3 regions of the Shewanella sp. 0m-6 genome follow, and region 3 is predicted to be linked to each of the others. Evidence: predicted binding sites of a transcription regulator. Region 3 holds the regulator's gene; each other region holds the start of a gene.
What was found. Region 3 encodes LexA, which represses DNA repair genes until DNA is damaged. Its sites were predicted from a motif close to TACTGTATNNNNATACAGTA; they were not measured.

Region 1: a site for LexA is predicted at 5,386-5,405, ahead of ACVBJC_RS16725 (DNA topoisomerase III). Genes of this name have one in related genera too.
Region 2: a site for LexA is predicted at 5,097-5,116, ahead of recN (DNA repair protein RecN). Genes of this name have one in related genera too.

Annotation. Positions count from the first base shown of each region.
Region 1 is NZ_JBRIMD010000026.1:32,309-40,518, reverse strand. Features, by position in the region: gene ACVBJC_RS16735 (hypothetical protein) at 1-2,031, opposite strand, end outside; gene ACVBJC_RS16730 (helix-turn-helix domain-containing protein) at 2,211-3,089, opposite strand; gene ACVBJC_RS16725 (DNA topoisomerase III) at 3,340-5,370, opposite strand; gene purF (amidophosphoribosyltransferase) at 5,708-7,222, opposite strand; gene ACVBJC_RS16715 (CvpA family protein) at 7,321-7,809, opposite strand; gene ACVBJC_RS16710 (SPOR domain-containing protein) at 7,925-8,210, opposite strand, start outside.
Region 2 is NZ_JBRIMD010000023.1:33,396-41,605, forward strand. Features, by position in the region: gene ribBA (bifunctional 3,4-dihydroxy-2-butanone-4-phosphate synthase/GTP cyclohydrolase II) at 1-648, shown strand, start outside; gene ribH (6,7-dimethyl-8-ribityllumazine synthase) at 794-1,270, shown strand; gene nusB (transcription antitermination factor NusB) at 1,285-1,692, shown strand; gene thiL (thiamine-phosphate kinase) at 1,872-2,831, shown strand; gene ACVBJC_RS15850 (phosphatidylglycerophosphatase A family protein) at 2,831-3,325, shown strand; gene recN (DNA repair protein RecN) at 3,394-5,055, opposite strand; gene ACVBJC_RS15860 (imm11 family protein) at 5,618-6,244, shown strand; gene ACVBJC_RS15865 (response regulator) at 6,382-8,004, opposite strand.
Region 3 is NZ_JBRIMD010000001.1:172,736-180,945, reverse strand. Features, by position in the region: gene ACVBJC_RS00800 (endonuclease) at 1-399, shown strand, start outside; gene ushA (bifunctional UDP-sugar hydrolase/5'-nucleotidase UshA) at 567-2,300, shown strand; gene ACVBJC_RS00790 (class I SAM-dependent DNA methyltransferase) at 2,959-3,543, opposite strand; gene ACVBJC_RS00785 (cupin domain-containing protein) at 3,683-4,033, opposite strand; gene lexA (transcriptional repressor LexA) at 4,945-5,565, shown strand; gene ACVBJC_RS00775 (cell division inhibitor SulA) at 5,562-6,086, shown strand; gene coxB (cytochrome c oxidase subunit II) at 6,564-8,150, shown strand; gene ctaD (cytochrome c oxidase subunit I) at 8,160-8,210, shown strand, end outside.

The sequences.
Region 1 (8,210 bases), on a different contig from region 3:
ACCTTGCTGCTGCTCAATGGTGATGCTAAAGCCTTTATCTGCGTCTTGAACACGACTCACACAGACATCGAAATTACTCTCAAACGCGCGAATATGCTTCAAGCACATATTATTCCAGCCTGAAGGTAAATAAGGCGCGACGTCAAAACGTTTAAAGCCTGTTGGCTCAATACCAAAAATCCCCTCAGTGACGACTCGAGCATAGAGCGCACTCTCAGCAGATAGATGGCGCTGGTCGCCTTCAGGCCAAGCTTCTACGGCGTAAGGTACATGCTCGCCGAGCAAACGCTTACGTGAATAATACTTAAAGTAGCGCATTGCCGTATCGGTCTCTTGAGCCGCAAAAATACCTCTAAACGCATAGAGTGTTGCTCTATCCCAGAAAGTCTTATTGCCCGCCTCACTGTAGATCCCATCTTCACTCCACAGCTGCTCCGATAATACCGCCGCTAAGGTTTGATCTTTGCGGTCAAAAATTCCAAATGAAAATGGCAGTGCAATCCAAGCTCTTAACTTGTCGTTACCTTGATAGTATTGGTAAGTATCGAAGCCTTGAACATTTGCACCGAAGTAAGTTTCGATATCTTGTGCCAGCTTCTTGGCTCGTAACTGGTAGTCTGTGGCAATCGCTGTACGCCCAAGCTCCTCATTTAAATAACTCGATGAGATCAGCGCGCCGTAAGTCAGCATATTGGTACTTAGGTTAACATCACCTGCTGGGAATCGCCCTTCTAGCTCGTCGCTATCCGATGCAATCACCCCCTCGCTTGTTTGCTTGCCGTAACTAAAGTCGATACACCAATCGATTAAAGGCAGTAGCGCCCTAGCTTGCTCTTCATCGCCATAAGCCAGTGCAAATCGGCTTGCACCGTAGGCGATCATGGCGCAGTCTCCTCTATCGCCAGCACCGTTCCAGATATCATCCCCCTCGGCAATAATAGAAGATGGAATGGCTGTGCCGTCATCATTCATAAAGCGAGCAAAATGCTCGAAACTATTAATTGCCGATTCATTACCGACTGCATTGCCTAAAAATGGAAAGAACGGGTTGATATATTCAGCCTGATCGTTAGCCCAGATAGCGGCGTAATAGCGACCGCCTCCTGGCGCATGCATCAAACCGCCCTTAGTTCTAAAAATGGATTCTGCGCTACGAATTTTGGCGAACTCAAACATCTTGTTGATGTTTTCATCGGGGGTGACTAATTGAAGGTTGTTATGCAAGCTCGTCACATAGTCTTGACGCAGTTCAAGTTCTCTTGCAGCGTCAAACTCGCGATTTTGCCCAGCTTTAGTGGCTTTGAATTCTAGGTAAACCGTTAATGTCTCACCCGCTGCTAATTCAAATACTCCGGATTTGTCGCTAGCCGCTTCTATACGATAACGACCATATACCCCATTTTCAGCTGGAGTATCAACGCGGTAATCGAGCTCGCCAATGCTCAGTTTTACGCTTTCATTGCTAGTATTACCAAAGGTCAACGCTTCAACCATTACTGGCAGAGTCGTACTTGGTGACAAGATACGAGTCAACTCAACACCTTCAGCAATAAGGCTTGTCAACGACAGGCGCCCATCGATACGAGCCTGTTTAAGCTTCTCTTGCGTAATACTCTGCTCATTAACGGTAATAGACGGCGAAACAGATAACGGAAAATCATGAATAAGACTCGCATGAGTATCATTTGGAATGGTGCGCAGCATAGGCCACACCAGCTTTCGCGTTAAGCTCAAGTTCCCGTTAATATCGCTGCCATAATAGATAATGGCAGATGTTTGTTCGCCACTCATCTCGATATGATCTTCATGGCTATCTTGTACATCCCAAACCAAACCATTGTCAGTTAACTGCCAGCGGTCCGTTAAGGTCGCGGCTAAGCCATTTAACACTTTGTTGTCTTGTACTTGCGCAGCTGCGGGCAATACGTCAGGTTGTCGTTCAACATTCGCATTACTTGCAGTTTGAGAGTCATTGGAACAGGCAGATAATATGGCAATAGCACAGGCTGAGGTGATAAATAGCTTTTTCATAAAACTCTCGTATGTTTTGCGTTATTCAAGTCAGTTTATTATTCGTTACTGCCATCAAAATTTTGAATCAAAATCTGTAGACCATTAAAAATAATAAAGAAGTTATTGAAACTGATTGAAACACGAACACTCTCAAGTTCGCTTACGAGAAAGTCGTAAAGCCTTCCTAAAAAATCACCTCAGCCACTCACCTTACGACGGAACTCTAACGGTGACATGGCAAATTCGCGCTGAAAAATATCGTAAAAACGGCTAACCGAGCCAAAACCTGCCTCTAGTGCAATATTAAGCACTGGGCTTTGGGTATCAATAAGTAGTGCTTGAGCGTGCTGTAGCCTAAGCTGATTAATGTATTGCTTAATCGACACTTTCATCACCCGATTAAATAACTTCATCGCATAGTTTTTATGCAAACCCGTTGAGCTTGAAACATTTTCAATTGTAATTTTTTGATCGTAGTTATCGGCAATATAACGCAACATGGTTTGAATATGGTTTAGGCCACCAAATACAGGTCTATCCTCACGTTTACTCACTTTATTGGCTAAATCAAAGGTGCTGTACTGCTCGATTGACATGCGACGAATGCGGCCACGGATCTCATTAATCACTTGGCTAGTCAACAGCGGCTCATTTCGCTTAATGTCGGTTTCCCAGATCTGTGTTAACTGCTTGTCACAAGCATATAAACTGTCAGACACAATGACCTCGCCATGCAGCAGCTGGCTAACAAAGGTGCTAGGCAGCATCCAAGTGAGAAAAGATTGTAAAGGGATATAGATGTTAACCAACTCGCCTTCTCCGCGAGAAGCGGTCATTTGGTGGGGAAATGACGCCCAAAAGATAATCATACGTCCCTCTGGGACAGTGATTTCTTGGCCGTTAATTAAATAGTCAGCAGAACAATCAAACAGGTAATTAATTTCGATGTGGCCATGCCAATGGCTGTGCTCCATCACAGCAGGCTGTTTACGGTGAAAGCCAAACTGCGTATCTTGCGCCTGCACCGTTAAGGGGCTCGCCTCATTAAAAGCAATTTTTTCAACCCAATCAAACATCTGCCTAACCTCATGACCACTGTTAAAAGCCAAGCTAACCCATAGGTCTTAGTTACACAATTGAAAGTTACTAAACAAGATATCAAGCTGATGATTTAGGAATACAGTTTAAACAAATAGTTTAGGAATATGGCTTGGGAATAAGTAAGTTATAACTTGCTTTAACCTTATTCCAATCTGCTTAGCTTTGCGCCACTCCATACTTAAGTACAATGCTTCAAAAGAGTCGACGCCCTCAATAAAGCCTCTATCACTTACTAGTAGGGGCTCTCTTACTCGTACTTGTTTTTTTAGTCGGCGTTTTTCTAACGGCAGATGATTTAGATGTAGCAGCCTTTTTTGCGCTATAACGACGTTTTTTAAAGCCGTTATCCGGCGACTGAACCCCTTGTAAAGAAGTCGGTAACTGTGAGCCCGCTTGCTCAATCAAGCCTTGTAAGGAGCTCACTAAGGGATCCATAAAATTCTGATACTTGGCTTCTTTACGACTAATGGCATCGAGGTTGTTTTCCCACAGCGCGGTCATATCAGGCGTTGTCGCGCTTTGCGGTAAGCTGTTAATTAAGCCTTTGCCCACCTCGGTAGCCAAAATGGATTTACCTTGGCGGGTTAGATAATTGCGCTTAAAAAGTAGCTCTATTATGCCAGCACGCGTCGCTTCAGTGCCTAAGCCGTCGGTGTCTTTTAAGATTTTCCGGATTTCATTATCGGTGACATAGCGGCTGATCCCCGTCATTGCCCCCAGTAAAGTCGCATCGGTAAAATGCTTTGGGGCTTGGGTGTTTTTTTCTAATAACTCGCCACGCTCGCACAGCAGAACTTGGCCCTTTTTAAGCGCTGGGATATTGGCAAGATGATCGCCATCTTCAGTCTGCGATTTATCACTCGAGCTTCCGCTATCTTGTTTCTGATTGGCAGATTGCTTAAGTAACTGCTTCCAGCCTAGCGCAGCTTCCTGTTTGGCCTTGGTTTTAAATAAGCCACCGGCAATGATGATCTCAACTTGAGTCTCTTTATACAAATAAGTCGGATAAAACTGCATCAAGTACTGACGCGCAACTTGCAAATACAACTGTTTCTCAGCCTGGTTAAGGCTAGATAGATTGGCCGTTTTTTCGGTTGGCACAATCGCATGGTGGGCATCAACTTTTTTGTCGTTCCACGCCTTTGATTTGAGCTTGGCATTTGGCTCATCACAGCCAGACAATAGCTCACTCGCACCACTTAATACTGCGCGAATAACACTCGGCGCTAATCCATGTTGCTCAACAGGCAGATAGCGGCTGTCAGAGCGTGGATAGGTGATAAGCTTATGTTTTTCATATAACGACTGGCAGGTATCGAGCACTGACTTTGCGCTCATACCAAAGCGTTTAGCCGCATCAATCTGTAGCGCCGATAAACTATAAGGCAAGGGAGCATTTTGCTTCTTGTCTTGAGCTATCACCTTTTCTACCAAGGCACTTTGGCCGTTGATACGCCCGACAACGTTTTGCGCCAAACCTTTTGCCAGTACCCGTCCCTCTTCATCCATATAGGGCTGACACGCTTCACTCGGTTGCCATTTTGCACTGAATCGATCTTGGTTATCGGTCGCTAAATGCGCTAACACTTCATAAAAGGGCTTAGACACAAACTCAGCAATTTCAACATCACGGCGTACCACAAGCCCAAGTACCGGCGTTTGTACCCGTCCCACTGACAGCACACCTTGGTAACCCACTTTTCGGCCTTGGATTGTATAGGCTCGGGTCATATTCATGCCATAGAGCCAATCGGCGCGAGAACGCGCTAGCGCTGAAGTTGATAGGGGAATAAACTCACGGTTTGAACGCAATTGCCCCAGCGCTCTTGTTACCGCTTGAGGATTTAAATCGCTGATCAATAAACGCTGAGCTTGTTGTAACTTTGCGCCTTTAACACCTAAGTGCGCGATAATTTCATCGACTAATAGCTGTCCTTCTCTATCAGGGTCGCCCGCGTTAACTAACTGAGTCGCCTCTTTAACAAGCCCACGTAGCACAGCTATTTGGCCGCGCATCTTAGCTTTAGGTTTCATCTTCCAGTTATCAGGCACGATAGGCAGATGCTCAAATTTCCATGACTTGTATTCAGGTGAATATGCGTCTGGCTCAGCTTGCTCTAACAAGTGGCCGACGCACCAAGAGACACAATCACCATTGGCTGCGCGAATAAATCCGTCACCTTTCTTTAAAGGCTTAGGCAACACATCGGCAATGGCTCTTCCAAGGCTGGGTTTTTCGGCAATATATAAGATCATCTGCGAGACTAGGATTACTGTATAAATTAACAGTAACTGTACCTTGAAGCTGTAAGCGGTGCAAACGAAACTCTTAAAGCAGAGTGTATTAATCGTTCAAAACCATTCATTTGCTCAAAGAGTGTTACACTTTTTGAGAACGGCTCTCATTAAGCGTTTTAATTTCAATTGTCATTTTAAGGGTTAACGTTGTGCTTATCCCCATCAGGAGCTGTCACACTCTCAGACATGGACATGGACATGAGCATGAGCATAGACATCGTCTATCATCGTTATCAATTAAGGCTGAAAACAAAAAAGCCGAGCGGTTGCTCGGCTTTTTTATATCGCATCTAGCTTAAGGATGACAAACGTTATGCATCTCTAAATTAGTGCCAATATCTTTACTACGATTTGCCTTAGCATCATCGTTACGCAACTGCGTGATGTAATCTAAGTATTCTTGATTTACATCGTTAGTCACATACTTACCGTCAAATACTGACGTTTCAAAACGCTTAATTGAAGGGTTTTGTTGACGTACAGCTTCAATCAAATCTGGTAATGATTGGAAGATCATCCCGTCAGCACCAATCAGCGCATTGATCTCTTCAACATCACGACCGTGAGCAATCAATTCATTTGTGGTTGGCATATCGATGCCGTACACGTTAGGGAAACGAATTTCAGGTGCTGCTGAGGCGAAGTAGACCTTTTTCGCGCCGGCGTCACGTGCCATCTCGATGATCTGTTCTGAAGTGGTACCACGAACAATTGAGTCATCAACTAATAATACGTTCTTGCCTTTAAACTCGGCATTTATCGCGTTAAGTTTACGGCGCACAGACTTCTTACGCTCTTGTTGCCCAGGCATGATAAAGGTACGGCCGATATAGCGGTTCTTAACAAAACCTTGGCGGTAAGGCAGATCCATATGACGCGCGATTTCAAGTGCGATATCGCATGACGTCTCAGGAATGGGGATCACGACATCGATATCATGATCTTCCCACTCTTTGTTAATCTTCTCACCCAGCATGGTTCCCATATTGACACGGCTGCTATAAACAGAAATGTTATCAATCGTAGAGTCTGGACGAGCAAAATAAACGAATTCGAAAATACAAGGAGAGTAGCTTGGCGAGTGGGCACACTGGCGGGTATAAAGCTCACCATCAAGAGTGATGTATACCGCTTCACCCGGTGCGACATCACGCATGACCTCAAAGCCTACTGCGTCTAATGCCACGCTTTCAGAGGCAACCATGTATTCAGTACCCGTTGGTGTTTCATGCTTACCTAGCACTAACGGACGAATACCAAATGGATCTCTAAATGCCACTAAACCTTGGCCAATAATCATGGCAACAACCGCATAAGCCCCACGAGTCAGCTCATGCACCTTAGTCACAGCGTTAAACACTTCCTCAGCGTTAAGATCGTCTGTAGTGGTTTGCTGCAGTTCATCGGCGAGTAAGTTAAGTAACACTTCTGAATCTGAAGTGGTATTAACATGACGGCGCTGCTTCAATAAACGCTCATGCAGCTCAACCGTATTGGTCAAGTTACCATTGTGCGCTAATGAAATACCAAATGGAGAGTTAACATAAAACGGCTGAGCTTCAGAAGCACTCGAGCTTCCTGCCGTTGGGTAACGAACGTGACCGATGCCAGCATTACCTTGCAGGCGCTGCATATGCTTTGGTTCAAAAACGTCTTTCACCAAACCATTCGCTTTACGTAATCTAAACGCACTTCCATCGACGGTCACAATGCCAGCAGCATCCTGTCCACGATGCTGGAGCACAGTCAGTGCATCATAAATGGTTTGATTAACCGATGACTGGCCAACTATTCCGACAATACCACACATGGGTAAGCTTCCTCATTGTAAGATGTTCTATTATTTAATATTTTTGCTTTATGTGAGTATAAATACTCACATAAAGCCAAGTAATGCTTTAGTGCATTTTATATTTTGGGTACAAAGCTTGAGGTGTTTTCCACGTAGTCAAAGAACCACTGGATCACAACTCCAAATTCGGGCACGAGTGTAGAATCTTGCCACCAATCTGTGTTGGGTGCTCCGGTAAAAGCATCCATAAAAAACAGTAACGCGCTCACGATTAATGCGCCTCTTAGCGCACCAAAACATAAGCCGAGCACTCTATCTGTGCCTGACAATCCGGTTTTAGAAACCAATTGGCCAATTAGGTAGTTAACGAGAGCACCAAGGATGAGCGTTGATACGAACAGAATGGCTATCGCCACGCCATTTCGAACCATTTCATCTTGCATCTGAGTCAGATGCGTAGCGAGTTTGAGGTAAAACTGGCTGGCAATAAAAAAAGCAGCAAACCAAACGACAAGAGACATGGCCTCTTTTACAAAACCACGGACCAAACTAATCAGAGTTGATAGTCCGATAACAATAATGATGGCGTAATCAATCCAAACCATTTAAGAGGTAATCCAGCATAGGGTTTAAGACGGCGCGATTCTATCAGAGACAGAGTTATTTCTCACGCTTTCACGGCGAAATAACTTTTTCTCAAACAAAGACAATCACGATTTATTATTTCTCGACGGGGTTATAAGCAACCACTCGGCCTTTTAACTGCGTCAGCTTTTCGATATCACGCTGCATACGGTTAAGCTTATCTTTTGACACATTAGGCCCAACGAACACTTTGGTTAATTGGCCATCTATGGGTTTAGTCGGCAACGTGTAGGCGGTAAACCCTTTATCGCGAAGACGGTTAACCAGCCCTTTCACGTTAGCTGCATTGTTAAAACTGCCCAACTGAATCGTCCAAGCAGCCTTAGGCTTTTCTGTACTGTTAGACTCTAGCTTAGGCGTT
Region 2 (8,210 bases), on a different contig from region 3:
CTAGCAGGTTTTGAAGCATCATCGGTCATTGTTGAAATTCTTAATGATGACGGCACCATGGCACGTCGCCCTGATCTTGAAATCTTTGCGAAAAAGCATGGCTTGAAGATGGGCACGATTGCCGACCTTATCGAATACCGTAACACCAAAGAAACCAGTGTTGTTCGTGAAGCGAAATGTAAGTTGCCAACTCGTTTTGGCGAGTTTGAAATGCTGACTTACCGCGATACAATCGATAACCAGTTGCATCATGTATTAGTTAAAGGCGACGTTACCGAAAACACATTAGTACGTGTGCATCTACAAAACACCTTCAATGATTTATTGCATTCAGAGCGTGATCAGCAGCGTAGCTGGCCATTAGAGAAAGCGATGGAGCGCATTAGCAATGAGGGTGGCGTGTTGGTGTTATTGGGTAATCATGAGCACAGCAGCGATATTCTAGCCAAAGTTAAAGCTTTTGAAGCTGAAGATAACGGTAGCACACCTGTTGCTGCACAATGGCAAGGTACGTCTCGCCAAGTGGGTGTAGGCTCACAAATTCTTGCGGATGTGGGCGTAACAAAGATGCGTTTATTAAGCTCGCCAAAGCGCTATCATTCTCTTTCAGGCTTTGGTTTAGAAGTAACTGAATATATTGCAGAATAAATGCTGGCCTCAGGTTGATTGTCAGTCTGAGGCTTAAATTCACACTTTTCTTATTAATTGCATAGCGATCAGTGCGGAGTGCTGTGGTATCATACCGCCTCTTCCGTCCCTATGCTGGGTAATTAAGCTAATTTAGGTAAGATAAATGAACGTAGTTCAAGGTAATATCGAATCGAAAAACGCCAAAGTTGCGATCGTAGTTTCACGTTTTAACAGTTTTCTTGTTGATAGTTTACTCGATGGCGCGGTTGACACTCTTAAGCGTTTTGGCCAAGTTGCAGATGACAATATCACTGTAGTTAAAGTGCCTGGCGCTGTTGAACTGCCACTCGCTGCACGCCGCGTCGCGGCTAGCGGAAAATTTGACGGTATCATCGCACTAGGTGCGGTTATCCGTGGTGGTACACCTCATTTCGATTTTGTTGCAGGTGAATGTAATAAAGGTTTGGCTCAAGTAGCACTTGAGTTTGATATTCCCGTTGCATTTGGCGTTTTAACCACAGATACCATTGAACAAGCTATTGAGCGTTCGGGTACTAAAGCAGGTAACAAAGGCGGCGAAGCTGCACTTGGTCTGCTAGAAATGGTTAACGTTCTGCAAGCACTTGAAGAACAGCTGTAATTTAGGACAATTTAATGAAGCCTTCAGAGCGCCGTAAGGCCCGCCGTTTAGCCGTTCAGGCCATTTACTCATGGCAGCTAAGTGGTAACAATATTGCTGATGTTGAGCATGAGTTTCTAACAGAACAAGTTATTGATGGCGTCGATATCGCTTACTTTCGTGAGCTATTAGGTGGCGTTGCAACAAAGAAGAGTCAATTGGATGAGTTAATCACTCCATTCTTGACTCGTCCACTTGATGAAGTGGACCCAGTTGAAAAAGCGATTGTACGTCTAGCAACTTATGAACTGACATTCCGCAAGGATGTGCCTTATAAGGTAGCGATTAACGAAGCTATCGAGCTTGCAAAAGCATTCGGCGCAGAAGATGGACATAAGTTTGTTAACGGCATTCTCGATAAGCTGGTAGCACGCAATAGATAGTTAATAGAAACGGCATCCTAGGATGCCGTTTTTGTTAGATCTGACAGTGGGATAAGAACAGTCCATGCATTTTCCACCTGAGCAAAGCGCAGTAATTCCTAATCTTTGCTAGCGTGACGGCCTGATTTACACTTACCTTATTTATCCCTGAATCCTTCCTCTAATTTGTGATTGGTATTGTGAAAGAATTTCAATTAATCGAAAGTTTTTTTACTGGGCGCGCTCAGTCTCGCAAAGACGTTGTTATTGGTATTGGCGATGATTGCGCCATAGTTAAGCCAGCAGAAAATAAGTCTATTGCCATCTCGTGTGACACTTTAGTTGAAAATGTACACTTTTTCCCTGATATGCCAGCTAAAGAGCTTGGCTATAAGTCGCTTGCAGTAAACTTATCTGATTTGGCGTCAATGGGCGCAGAACCTGCTTGGATGACCTTAGCACTGACCTTACCCGAGGTTGATGAGGCTTGGCTCGCTGACTTTAGTGCGGGCTTGTTTGAGATAGCAGAATATTATGGTGTCGCACTTATCGGTGGCGACACCACACGCGGTCCACGCTCTATCACCATCACTATTAATGGTCAGGTACCTAGAGGCAGCGGGCTGACTCGTAGTGGTGCTAAAAATGGTGATTGGATTTATGTAACAGGAAATCTAGGGGACTCAGCACTAGGCTTAGATCTTCTGCGTAATAAAGCTGAGGCGAACATCGATGACAGAGCGTATCTGATAAACCGTCATTACAGGCCTACTCCGCGGGTGCTAGCTGGGCAATCACTGCGCACACTTGCCTCAAGCGCCATTGATATCTCTGATGGACTCATATCAGATATTCAACATGTGCTTAAAAGCTCACAAGTTGGCGCTATCATTAATGTCGATAATATCCCAATGTCTGCACAGCTTAAACGTAATACGTCAGCTGAGATGGCACTAAGCTATGCATTAACCGGTGGTGAAGATTATGAGCTATTATTCACCGTTCCAGAAGCTCAAAAAGGTGCGCTAGAGATATCACTCGTTGAATCGGGTGTGAAATTTACCCAGATTGGACAAGTATGTACTGGCGGGCAATTACAATTGCTTAGTGGAAATCAGCCATTTGAACCTATTAATTTGGGCTTTGAGCACTTTAACTAATGAATTTACTCTCTAAAGATCCTGTACTAGCTAAGCTTTCATTAAAAAATCCTATCCACTTTTTGGCTTTAGGATTTGGCTCTGGGCTCGCGGCAAAAGCGCCGGGTACTTTTGGCACTATCGCTGCCATTCCACTTTATTTACTCATGGCACCTTTGAGTTTGCCTTGGTATATCGGATTGACTGTTATCTGTATGCTTGCGGGTTTTTACATCTGTGATAAAGCATCAAAAGATATGGGCGTGCATGACCATGGTGCGATTGTTTGGGATGAGGTAGTCGGATTGTTGATCACCATGATTGCCGCACCAGCAGGGTGGCAGTGGTTGGCTATTGGTTTTCTACTGTTTCGTTTATTCGATATCTTAAAGCCATGGCCCATTCGTTGGCTTGATGCTAAGGTTCATGGCGGTTTTGGTATTATGATTGACGATGTGCTTGCGGGTATTTTTTCGCTACTTTGTTTACAAGGTTTAGCTTACTACTTTGCTTGATAGCTGTTTAAAGAATAAAAAATGCAGAGCTTAGCTCTGCATTTTTGTTTTACTCGCTAAAAAAGAGATTAGCTAAGCAGGAGTTCCTTTGCGTTCGCCAGAGTATTGCTGGTGATGGTGTCGCCACCTAATAGACGTGCGAGCTCTTCAATGCGCTGAGTTTTATCGAGCGTCACCATTGAGGTCTCCGTTTTGCCGGCCTTACTGCTTTTATTAACGAACATATGTTGATGGCCATTACCTGCAACCTGAGGCAAATGAGTCACACAAAATACCTGTGTTGATCCACCAAGACTTCTAAGCATACGACCAACAACGGCAGCTGTCGGCCCTGAAATACCGACGTCGACCTCATCAAAAATCAAGGTTGGAGTTGAGACCTTCTTAGCGGTGATCACCTGAATACCTAAACCAATACGTGACAGTTCACCACCCGATGCCACTTTGGCAATTGGCTGCAGAGGCTGACCAGGGTTAGTTGAAACTAAAAATTCAATATTGTCACAACCCGTTGGCGTAACAACAGCCTCGTTAAAATTCACCGCAATAGTAAACTTGCCCTTAGGCATGTTGAGCTCATGGATAGACTGAGTCACTTGCTTATCAAGCTCTTTAGCGTAGCGGCTGCGGCTTTGACTGAGTTTTTTAGCATGCTGTAAATAGGCTGCCTGGCTTGCTCTTAGTTGCTCACGTATATCGTCAAGTTTGTCGTCATCAGAGCCTAAATCCATGAGTTCATCTAATAGACTTTGGTGATGTTTATAGAGTTCGTTACCTGATACTTGATGTTTACGCGCAAGTTGCATAGCTTTTGAGAGTCGCAGCTCTAAGTGAGCGAAGTATTCTGGATCGAGCTCTAAGCCATCTAAGTAGCGTTCAAGTTCACTGCTACTCTCCTGCACTTGGATCAGCGCATCGTTAAGCATAGCCACGACATTACCCAGTTCAGGATCGTAGCTTTCGAGATCTTGCCCTTGGCTGATACTGGTATTTAGCAGTGATTCAACACAGCCTTCATCACAGTCTTGTAGAATGTGTAGTTGGCTACGGCAAAGCTCGATAAGCGCGGTGCTGTTCGCCAGCTTCTTGTGCTCGGCTTCAATAGACTCAAATTCACCTTCATTAATGGCAAACTCGTTTAGCTCTTCAACTTGATATTGCAGCAACTGCTTTCGAGCTAAGCGTTCTTGCTGGGACATTTCTAATAGGTGTAGCTGTTTTTCGATTGTCTTACATCTATGGTAGCTGGCGGTCACACCGTCGAGCAGCATCTTATGGTTAGCATAGCTATCTAATAGAGTGAGTTGATGTTCACTTTTTAACATGGCGTGGTGGGCATGTTGACCGTGAATACCAATTAATAGTTGTCCTAGCGACTTGATTTGCACTAAGGGAACTGGGTTACCGTTTATGTAGGCGCGTGAGCGGCCGTCACTGCTAATCGTGCGGCGTAAGATGCATTCATCATCAAGTTCAAGATCGTTATCTTCAAGCCAGCGTTTAGCGGCTGGAGTATCATCTAATAAAAAGCGGGCACTTACTTCGGCCTTAGTGGCACCAGGTCTAATGCTATTCGCGTCGGCTCGATTACCTAAACAAAGGCCAAGGGCATCGATAGCAATCGATTTCCCCGCGCCAGTCTCACCAGTAATACTGGTCATACCGGCTTTAAAGTCGAGTTCCAAAAAACGCACAATAGCAAAGTTGTTGATGCTGAGTTGGCAAAGCATAGTGATGTCCTTTTCAAAACACTGTATTGATAAACAGTATATACTGTTTTTATGTACAGTAAATACCTGGTTGGTAAATCAATCGATTTGATTGCATTTATGGGACGCTGTTTCAAATGGAATGAATCTGACAAATAGCCACTTTTAAGAGTTTAGAAATAAAGTATCTATTTTTCAATGTGGTAAGATGAGCTGCATCATAGCGATAGGCCATGTATGTCTGTTTTAGGTTGTACCCCAGTTATGGCTATCTATGGCATTTTAGACGGTATAAACAGTTTTCGATTGCAGTAAGTTGAATTTATTATGTGAATAGCGGCTTGTTAGAAGGTGCTAGGTGCTTCATTTTGTATGAGGGGAAATAACAGGAGTGTTCATGCTACACAGCCGCTATGTTTGAGATAACAATTGTGAGCAACTATTCGCAGTTACCATTTGAGTAAATATGCGAGCAACTAACAGTAATCTGATAAGAATGAGCTATCAGTTAGCAAATATCATTTATAAACCATGAGTTATCAATCATCACGTATTGAATATAGCGATAGTTTAAGAGTAAGCAATGACAACATATAATGATGAGTATTATATTGCTTTTCGTCCTCGTGGTGATGAGCAGGTATACATTCGGCCTGATAGAGAAACAGCGCAAAAAAAATATCATTACACAAAGCTAGTTAGCGGTGAACAACCATTGATTTTTTCTAATGGTTTTAGAGACGAAACAAATCAGAAACGGCCTTTAACGGATCTGTTTGTTGATACTTCAGGTTTATTGATAAACGATGAACTGAAGGACAAATTTAGCCAATACAAGATCGAGGGGATGCAAATTTACCCCGCTGTATTTATAGATGATACTAGCGTTTGGCATGATAGTTATTGGTATTTTGGCTTCTATAAAGAGTTGGACTGTATTGATCTTGTTAACTCCGAAATTGAAATGTTTTATTTTGACGATGACGATGACGATGACGATGACGATCTGCTTGAGGTAAAGCGCTATTCTCTGAATAAGACTGTATTAGATAGTATTGATGAAGCTAATCGTCTGATTTTTAAAGTTGCCAACTGCTCTAAGAGTTATGTTTTTTTTCATAAAAGCATCGTTGAGTTCATCTCTAATAGAGCGTTTTCTGGTGTTCAATTTATTAAAGTGTCTGACTTTAGAGAGGGCGATCAGTTTTAAATCTTATTACTACATATCGCAGAGTCATTAATAAGGTTAATGACTCTGCGCACTAACAAGAAGACCTTGTTCAAAGTAGAGGTGCTGCACTCATTTTAAAGTGGCTTAATGGTTAGCTTTTCACTCGCAAAAAGCAGTTACTCAGCTTGGTTTGTACACTTATCGAGGGCTGATTGGTAATACTCTTGGTAATTGTTTGCTACGAGTTCTTCATCAACATACAGCTGCCTGATAACATTATCGCATCGAGCGATGATCTGCTGAACTTGCCCCGCGCCATATTGCCTAGGCCAAACATAAGACAATGACTTGATAATATTCAAGCACACGGTTTTTAGCAGTGGAGCCTTTTCATTTATTGCGAGGTAGGTTTCAAGCAGAGTTAATTTGTCTGCGCCGTTATTTTTTACGAAGGTGTATTGCTCTTTTAACCAGACTCGTTTTACTGCATTTCCCGTTTTCAAACTATCGAGCATCGCGACTTTACTCGAAAAAATAATCTGACTTGTCTCATAGCCTAAGGTTTCACTAGACCATTGGATTGCTAGATCAAATTCATTTTCAACACTCATAACATTCAGTAGCCAGGCATAATGAAATGCGGCGTAAAAGTGCTGAAAAGCCCCCTTAGAGTGTAAGCCCTTTAACATACTGATGGCACTGCGATAATAGCCTAACTCAATTGAGATATGAGCTTTAATAAGTGTGACTTCATTTTTAATTGACTCGTCTTTTGAGTCCATCAATAGCCGAAGGTGATGTTTCGCTTCTTCTATTAAGGTATTTCTTTTATGAGAAGTGCGGGCTGAATAGAGAATGGTACGGATCAAACTCAGTTTGGCGTATTCATTATTTCGGTAGGTATCTTTGTTGATCTCCAGATAAAGTCTAAAGCGCTCAAGTGCCTGATCATAGTCGTTAACTGAAAGGCAAAGGTTAACGATGATCTGCTCTCTTTCAGAATTACCCGGTACAAGTTGACTGGCTAGCTCTAGATGCGATATCGCCGTGGGAATATCGTTATTCTTAAGTTTTACATAGGCAGCTTCAGTTCTTACTCGCGTATCGTTGGGTAAAGAGATAAGCAATTGGTTGATAATACAATCGGCTTCCTCGGTTTGCCCTAGGTTTGCTAACGAATTGGCTAATCCTACTTTAGCCCAGTCCAGATCTTTTTTGGCGAGTGTAGACTGGTACACTATTTTAGCCTGTTCATGACGCTCCAGCATCGTTAAGAATACGCCTCTAAAGCGTTGGATGACAAAGTAGTATTCAGGGTGAAATGGTGCCATTTCGTCGCATAGTTGTAGCCCTTGGTGGGCATCTAATTTTCGCTCAGCAGTATAGAGACCTAATAATTTTTTTCTGCGCCTAATGGCGATAGATAAGCGATTTTTTAAGGTAATGGCATTGAAAGGCTTTAATAAATACTCGTCAGGTTTCAGTTCAAGAATAGGTCTGACAGTAGCGGACGAATTATCTCCCGTGACTAGTATAAAGACGGCTTCATCGCTCAGCAGGTTTAGGTGCTTGAACTCCTCAAACAATTGTTTCCCATTCATGCCTACACCAAAGTTGAAATCACAAATAATTACATCAAACTGCTTATTTGCAGCAAGAGCGAGTGCCATTTTGGCGCTTTTTGATGTCAGCACGTCGGTTTCAGAAAAACCTAGCTTTACCAACATACTCTTGATGGTAAATAGAAATGTGGGGGCATCATCGATGATAAGTACTTTTAGTGTTTGAAACGATTGCATAGCAAATATTGTCCAGAAAGAAATGTTGACTGCAGTGCTCAGTAATAAAATCCGCGTTAAAACTCTATAGCAATATCTGATAATGTTGCTATTTTTTGCTATTTTTTGCTTAGTTGCTTAGTTGCTTAGTTGCTTAGTTGCTTAGTTGCTTAGTTGCTTAGTTGCTTAGTTGCTTAGTTAGCCGCTTAACGACCTCATGAGGTCGT
Region 3 (8,210 bases):
GCTGTTAGCCTGATCGTGACTAACGTGCCTCTAACTTTAGATGTAACGTTTGCAGGCAACACGCAGCTGACTGAAGGTGATAAAACTTCCATCACAGCGACGGTTACAGATGCTCCAGAAGGGACTAGCTATAGCTGGAAGCAGGTATCTGGAAACACGGCAGTGTTTACCGCTTCAGGTCTGACACTTGATGTGACTTCACCTAGCGTCGATATTGATCAAGTGCTTGTGTTCGAGCTTACGGCAACGGTTGACGAAGAAAGCTTCGTTAAGTCTGTTAGCATTGAGGTGAAAAACACCGAAGAACCTGGTTGGACTAAGCCTGATGGGGCGGGTAGTTTAGGTGGTTTTATTACTTTGCTGCTACCGCTAATGTGGTGGCGTCGCCGCCAAGGCTAATCATCAGTTAAGCCTATAAAAAGCAGCACCGGGATCGCTCTGGGTGCTGCTTTTTTTAACTGTACAGACGTTGTCTACATCTCGCCTTGTGCGCGTTGCTCTCAGAATGAGAAATCAGCTATTAGGGCAAATGACAACGCTTATCTGAATAATATTGAAGGATTATTATGAATACTTCACTCCGTCCTTCTAGCCTACTTCTTACCGGCTCAGCTATCGCTCTAACGTTAACATTGAGCGGCTGTGGTAAGGAAAAGGTGGAAGAGGCGCCTAAGACGACAGCATCTATCGCCTGTCAAGCCGCTGGTGATGACTGTAAGCGCTTCACCTTGCTCCATACCAATGATCACCACGGCCGTTTTTGGCAAGGCTCTAGAGGTGAGTATGGTATGGCCGCGCGAAAAACCATTCTCGACCAAATTCGTAAAGAGGTCACCGAGCAAGGTGGGGAAACGTTACTGCTCTCAGGTGGCGATATTAACACTGGCGTACCTGAGTCTGATCTTCAAGACGCCGAGCCAGATTTTATCGGCATGAACCACCTTGGATATGACGCCATGGCCGTGGGTAACCATGAGTTTGATAATCCATCGACGGTGATGGATAAGCAGAGAGGCTGGTCAAAGTTCCCGTGGTTATCGGCCAACATCTATCGCCAAGTCGATGGTGAATGGCAACGCTACTTCGAACCCTACAAGCTATTCGAGGTTCAAGGCTTGAAGCTAGCCGTAGTCGGCCTGACTACCGAGCATACCGCTGAGATAGGTAATCCAGAATTCGTTGAAGATCTAAAATTCACTTCAGCACAAGCTGAGGCAAAAAATATTTTGGCAGAGCTTGAGCAGAAGCATCAACCGGATCTTGTTTTTGGTCTCACCCATATGGGTCACTATGAAAATGGTAAACATGGAAGTAACGCGCCCGGTGATGTTGCTCTTGCCAAAAGCCTAAAGCCTGGCCAGATCCAAGCAATCATTGGCGGACATTCACAGTTGCCTGTGTGTATGGAAGGGGACACTGGTGAGTACGTAGAAGATTATGGTCGAGATGAGCCTTGTAGGCCTGATCGTCAAAATGGCACTTGGATCATGCAAGCCTACGAGTGGGGAAAGTTCGTTGGTCGCGCCGATTTTGAATACTATGGTGGTAAGCTACACTTGGCAAACTACGAGTTAGTACCAGTGAATACAGAAACCAAGTTTGGTTCCTACTATCCGCCTCATATGCTAACGCCTAAGGATAAGGAAACCCTCGAACTGCTTCGGCCCTATCAGCGTAAGGGGCAGCTGAAGTTGAGAGAACAGATTGGTGTTGCAAAGGCGGACTTCATTGGTAAGCGTAAGATTGTTCGTTACCAAGCTACGCCTCTGGGGGTGATGATTGCGCACGCTCAAACTCAGCTTCCTATCCCCGCAGATTTTGGGATCATAAACTCAGGTGGTATTCGAGCCACCATAAAGAAAGGGCCCATTCGCTATCGTGATGTGCTTAAGGTGCAGCCTTTTTCCAACAGCGTGACTGTAACCGAGATGAATGGAGCCGAACTAAAGAAGTATTTGTCTAGGGTTGCGCTTAAGACTCGAGGCTCTGGAGGCTTTGCCCATTTTAGCGGTATCAAGATGACCGTTGACTGTAAAGCTAAAGATGTCGATATCAGAACTGTTGGTGATAAGCCCTTCAAGCTAACAGATAAATATCGATTTACCCTCCCTAGCTATAACGCTGCGGGCGGTAATAAGTATCCCAAGTTAAAGGAAAAGGCGAGAGATACCGGCTTTATTGATGCAGATATGCTTTATCAATTCATCAAAAAGCATGACACGCTCGATCCTGCCAATTATGACAGAGCGAAAGATGTTCGCTATATCAACTCCAGAAGTTCTGATGGCTGCGGCGGTTAATCTTAGCAGTTAATAAGGTTAATCAGCTGGCACCTTAGATCTCGAAACAGAGCCCAACCTTTGATTGGGCTCTGTTTTTAAGGTATGTGTTCGGCAAACTACACCTAGCCTTTTTGTACATACCAAGGTCTTCAGCAAGTATAAAGTAGAGCAAATGCCTTGTTGCTTACCACTCCCTTCTTCTCGTTCGAGCTTTGGTAGCTGTCAGGTAAAAGTGCAAGGAAATAAAGTTGAACCAACAGCGGGCGCAAGAGGCTCAATTGCGCGGACTTATTTGTCTATGGAACAAACGCACCCGAGATACTAAATGAGTAGGCAACAAAGTCAGCTAATGAACGCTTGAGATAAAGAGATACCTTCAGGCGCTACCCAATAACGAGTTTCACATCGCTGGATTTATTTCATTTGAAACTGGATCCCACAAAAATGTGGGATCCAGTTTCAAGTGAAATTCCCCCTAATATGAAATCAATAAGTTAAGGGGCGAAATCCAGATAGGTATATCGGCTTGATCCGGGATAATGTGAAATTTACCACCAGAAATCCAGCCAAAATGAAACTCTCAATTTCAGCGAATTACAGGCCTCATTTAGAGGTAGTGCGGATCCGCATACAGGGTGGTATGGGTGCTGGAGGCTAGATACCCCCGGCTACCCGATTATGCATTTTTTGCTATTCCCATTATAACTTTCATAGTGCCTTTTTCACTTGTTAGAGAAAACGCCTCTGAAGCACGAACAACAGAAAGGCCTACCTTTGAATATGCATCAGTAATTATTTCATTGGTAAAGCCGAAATCATCTTCTCCATTGCTTCGCTTCCAATCCCATTGGATAAAAGTACCGCCTTCTTTTAGAAGAAGCTTAAGATCAGATAACGTTTTCTCGTAATCTGGCACAAAAGCACAAACGGATGACGCAACAATTAAATCAAAACCTGACTCAAAAATAGGATTGTTATTGATCGAGTTTCTTGAAATTTCGCATGATAGTGAGTTTACATTATGAATATTTTTATTCTTTAAAACTTTAATCATCTTTGGTGAGGAATCAATTGCAACAACTGAAGATGCAACATGAGCTATTTTTTCAGTTAGTTGGCCAGTTCCACACCCAAAGTCTAAAACATTTAAACCATCTAAACTTATGAATTTACACAGCGAATCAAAGGCCTTATTAGAATACTCGATTACATCTGAATTTGAATCCCAGCCATCTGCGTAATCATCCCAACTATCACTCATTATATTTTCCTATACTCGAAACGGTTCACGACTGCATAACGCCCTGCTAATAAGTGAACCATGTGCTGGCGGGCGATTTGTTCAGCAAATGGCATGACAGCCTTGGTGAGTCTGGATTTAGCTGCTTGTTATAAGCACACTACTCAATACTCATCTGTATGATTAACAACTCTATGTTTTCGTTTGAATCATTAACCAATCCATGCTCACCAAAAGGAGGGTTTTTAATCATGTCTCCTTTTTTAACTCTATATTCTTGATCTGCAATAGTCATTGTTCCGCTACCTTCAAGAATGATATACATCTCTTCATTGTTACCGTGTTTGTGATAACCAACAGTAGAATTTGGCGGTATAATTTGCCTATCAATAAAATCACATCCGCTGATAAAATCTGATTTACCCCAAATTTCATACAACTCTACAGCACCTTTTCCATCATGTGCTGAATGCTGAATTTGTTTCTCTGTCTCTAGAAAGTTGCGGATCATCTGAAAACTTCCTTGTGCTTATAACGTCTTAGTATTTGTGCGTTGCGCTGTTTGCAAGGCACAAATCGCTTGTTGGACTTAGTCGATGCTGAATCCAGATTAATTGGTATGCTTTATGCTATAGGGATTTGCTTTTTTTGATGCTGGCTCTGGGCTGTAGAGCAGGTTTTATCAATTGATATCTAGTAGAAGGTAAGTTTTTCATTGAAATTCCGTTGTCATTGTTGTGCTCCTTCGCATTTCTTTAAGTCTAACTGATCCAATGTAGGTTATACACTCGATTGAATATTTTTTAGGCCCCGCGCAGCGGCTTAGTTCAACATTTGTATAGTGTGCATGCGCGTATATTTGGCAAAAAGCGCATGCATATTTAATAAACCTACTATTTAATTTTTGTTGAAGAAAAGCTATTGATTTATCTGCACTCTACAAAAGTATTACTGGATAAACGCGCACAGAAATGAGCAAAGTGAGTATTGATGTTGAATCGAAAGTAATTCGTGATTATTGCTTATCGATTCGTAAAAGTAGGCCAACAGACTCTTCACTGTTCTTTCCTGCTTATTGCCTGTAGCTAATAAAGGGGCATGAACAGTTTAGGCAACGAGGAAGGATTCCTTCCTAGCTGGTTGCACGTAATGGGCATAAATGAGCTAAGACTAATTTATATATTCACTCAAAAATCCCCTTCCCATCGAATTCTCATCCGGAGGCCTTATCTAAATTTATAAGTGCTGATGTCCAGCAAAATATTAGTTAATTTCAGACGCTGTCCAATAACGAGTTTCACATCGCTGGATTTATTTCATTTGAAACTGGATCCCACAAAAAACAATATAACTGGTTATTACTTGCACTCAAAAAAATACTGTATATACTAACAGTTACTGTATAGAAAGACAGGGTTAACCATGAGACCACTTACACCGCGCCAAGCTGAAATTTTAGAGCTAATTAAACGTAATATTGCTGATACTGGCATGCCACCTACCCGTGCCGAGATCGCTAGACGTTTAGGTTTTAAGTCAGCCAATGCTGCTGAAGAACATTTAAAAGCCTTAGCTAAAAAAGGCTGCATTGAAATTATGCCGGGCACGTCTCGCGGTATTAAGTTAACCCAAGAAGACACTGAAGATGCAGATTTAGGTTTACCCCTTATCGGCCAAGTTGCTGCAGGTGAACCGATTCTTGCGCAAGAGCATGTCGAGCAACACTATAAAGTCGATCCTGCCATGTTCAAGCCATCAGCAGACTTCTTACTCAGAGTCCGTGGTGACAGTATGAAGAATATTGGCATACTAGAAGGTGATCTACTGGCTGTACACAAAATACAGCAAGCACGTAACGGCCAAGTGGTTGTAGCACGCGTTGAAGATGATGTTACCGTTAAGCGTTTTGAGAAAAAGGGTAACAAAGTTTTCTTACATGCTGAGAACGAAGAGTATTCACCAATTGAAGTGGATCTAGCAAACCAAAGCTTAAGTATTGAAGGTTTAGCCGTTGGTGTGATCCGTAATGGAGACTGGCAATGAACAAACTAATGGGAACGAGTCCTCGTCACCCTGGACTGTGGCAGGATATGCCATCGACCAATATGGTGAGCAGCACGAGTAATGACATCACGACTATGGTGACCCAAACTCAAGGGCGTGATGAGCTGAACCAGATCAGTGCTCAGCTTTCACAATTGAGCCAACAGGGTCGCTGGATTGTACTGATTAGCCCGCCGAATATTGGCTACAAGCAGATGCTAGCAGCTGCAGGTGTAAGAATGGACCGCATTTTACTGGTTCATGCTAAAGATGAAGTGGAAACACTTTGGGCAATGGAAAAAGCCTTAACAAGCGGTACCTCAAGTGCGGTGATTACTTGGACCAACTCTTTAGATGCTCGTGACAATCGACGCCTACAAATCGTTGCCAAAAGCGCTCGCGCTGTCGGCATTGTCATTGAACATTCGATTGATAACACAAATAAGCAACAATCTTGTCGCTCAATCAATATGCAGGATAGTGCTTTTGGTCAAGCCTCCCTGTTTGGTGCTGTTCATTAAGCAGAACATCTCCTCGCTTTCTAATACATGATGACTAGGAGGTGCGTTTTAGTAAGCGCCTTCTAGTACAAACGATTTTCTAAAGCCCTCATTCGAGGGCTTTTTTATTATCAATAATTGAAAAAGTGATCTTGATCAATATTTAAACACCAAGTAGTGTAGGAAGTCATAACAACGATATTTTGTTATATCCGAGCGATTTAGTTGTCGGTCTTTGCTCTGGGATTAGTCCTGAATTTAAAGCTTAGACTGAGATTGGCCTGATATATTTCAGCCGTATGTGCCAACGTGGTTACACCAGCAGTGAATAGCACTGAATACAATAGCCTGTGTCGCGATCCCATTAATTGCGACTCGATAGGCAAGCCACTCGCGCACTTTGAAGTCATCGTTGCTTTTTTGGGAACTGAAGAGTTTACATAGAGCAGAGACTTACTGTGTGACTCTTCTTTGTCTTGTGGACAGAGGAGAAGTCTAGTGAAGCAATTGTTGTATTGTGTGCTGGCGTTGCTATTTTCGCCCGTACTTGTTGCATCAGAAATGCCGCTTAATATGACAGAGGGTGTTACGGATATCAGTGGGCGGGTTTACAACCTCCATATGATTATTCTCTACATCTGCTGTGCTATTGGCATCGTGGTTTTTAGCATCATGATTTACGCTATGATCAACCACCGCAAATCAAAAGGCGCAGTCGCCGCCAACTTTCATGAAAGTACTAAAGTCGAGATCCTTTGGACTGTTGTACCTTTTATTATTCTTATACTTATGGCTATTCCCGCAACCAAGACATTGATTGCTATGGAAGATCCAAGTAATGCTGACCTCACCATCAAGATTACCGGCTCACAATGGAAATGGCATTACAGCTATTTCAACAAAGATGTTGAATTTTTCAGTCTGCTTTCTACCCCCAGAGCGCAGATAGATGGCGAAGAAGCAAAAGGTAAAAACTACCTTTTAGAGGTAGATAAGCCACTGGTACTACCGATTAATCGTAAAGTACGTTTCTTAATGACTTCAGATGATGTTATTCACTCCTGGTGGGTACCCGCATTTGCCGTTAAAAAAGATGCTAATCCAGGATTTATTAATGAAGCCTGGACCCGCATCGACAAACCGGGCACTTATCGTGGCCAATGTGCCGAGCTCTGCGGTAAAGACCATGGCTTTATGCCTATTGTTGTTGAAGCTTTATCAGAAGAAGATTTTGATGCTTGGCTGATTGCACAACAACAAGCCGCCAGCAATGCCGAAGTGGCAGCAAAGGCTGCCCTATCGCAAACGCTAACAATGGAAGAATTAATGGCGCAAGGCGAGCAAGTCTACCTTGCACGCTGCGCTGCCTGCCACCAGCCTAATGGTGCTGGCCTACCTGGCGTATTCCCTTCTCTTATTGGCAGCCCGCTTATTAAAGGGCCTGCTCAGCTGCATATCGATATTGTATTAAATGGTAAATCGGGCACTGCTATGCAGGCGTTTTCTAGCCAGTTAACTGCAACTGAAATTGCTGCCGTAGTGACTTATGAGCGCAATGCCTGGGGCAATAACTCAGGCGACACTGTTCAAGCAGCCGACGTAAGCTCAGATACGACCACGCCAGCAACATCGGTAGATACAACCCCAGCGACTCCAAGTGCAATACCTGCGACCTCACCTGCAACACAAGCTGAGGTTAATCAAGATACAACCTCAGAAACCAAAGCTGATGACGAGGTAACTAAAGAACTAACAACGGCACCATTAGGTGACCTAGCCATGAATGAACTCCTGACCATGGGGGAAAAAGTCTATATGACTAGCTGCGCGGCTTGTCATCAAGCAGCGGGGACAGGCCTACCTCCAGCGTTCCCATCATTAGTGGGTAGCCCAATCATCAAAGGCCCTGTAGCCGCTCACCTTGATATTGTTATCAATGGTAAACCTGGTACGGCAATGCAGTCATTTAGCGCGCTACTTACACCACAACAGCTTGCTGCAGTGGTGACTTATGAGCGCAATGCCTGGGGTAATAACTCTGGTGATGCCGTTCAGGCTTCTGATGTTGATGGTCACGGAAAGTAAGGGATTAACATGAGCACAATTACACAAGACTCACCAGCCGCTAACGACGTGAGCCATGAT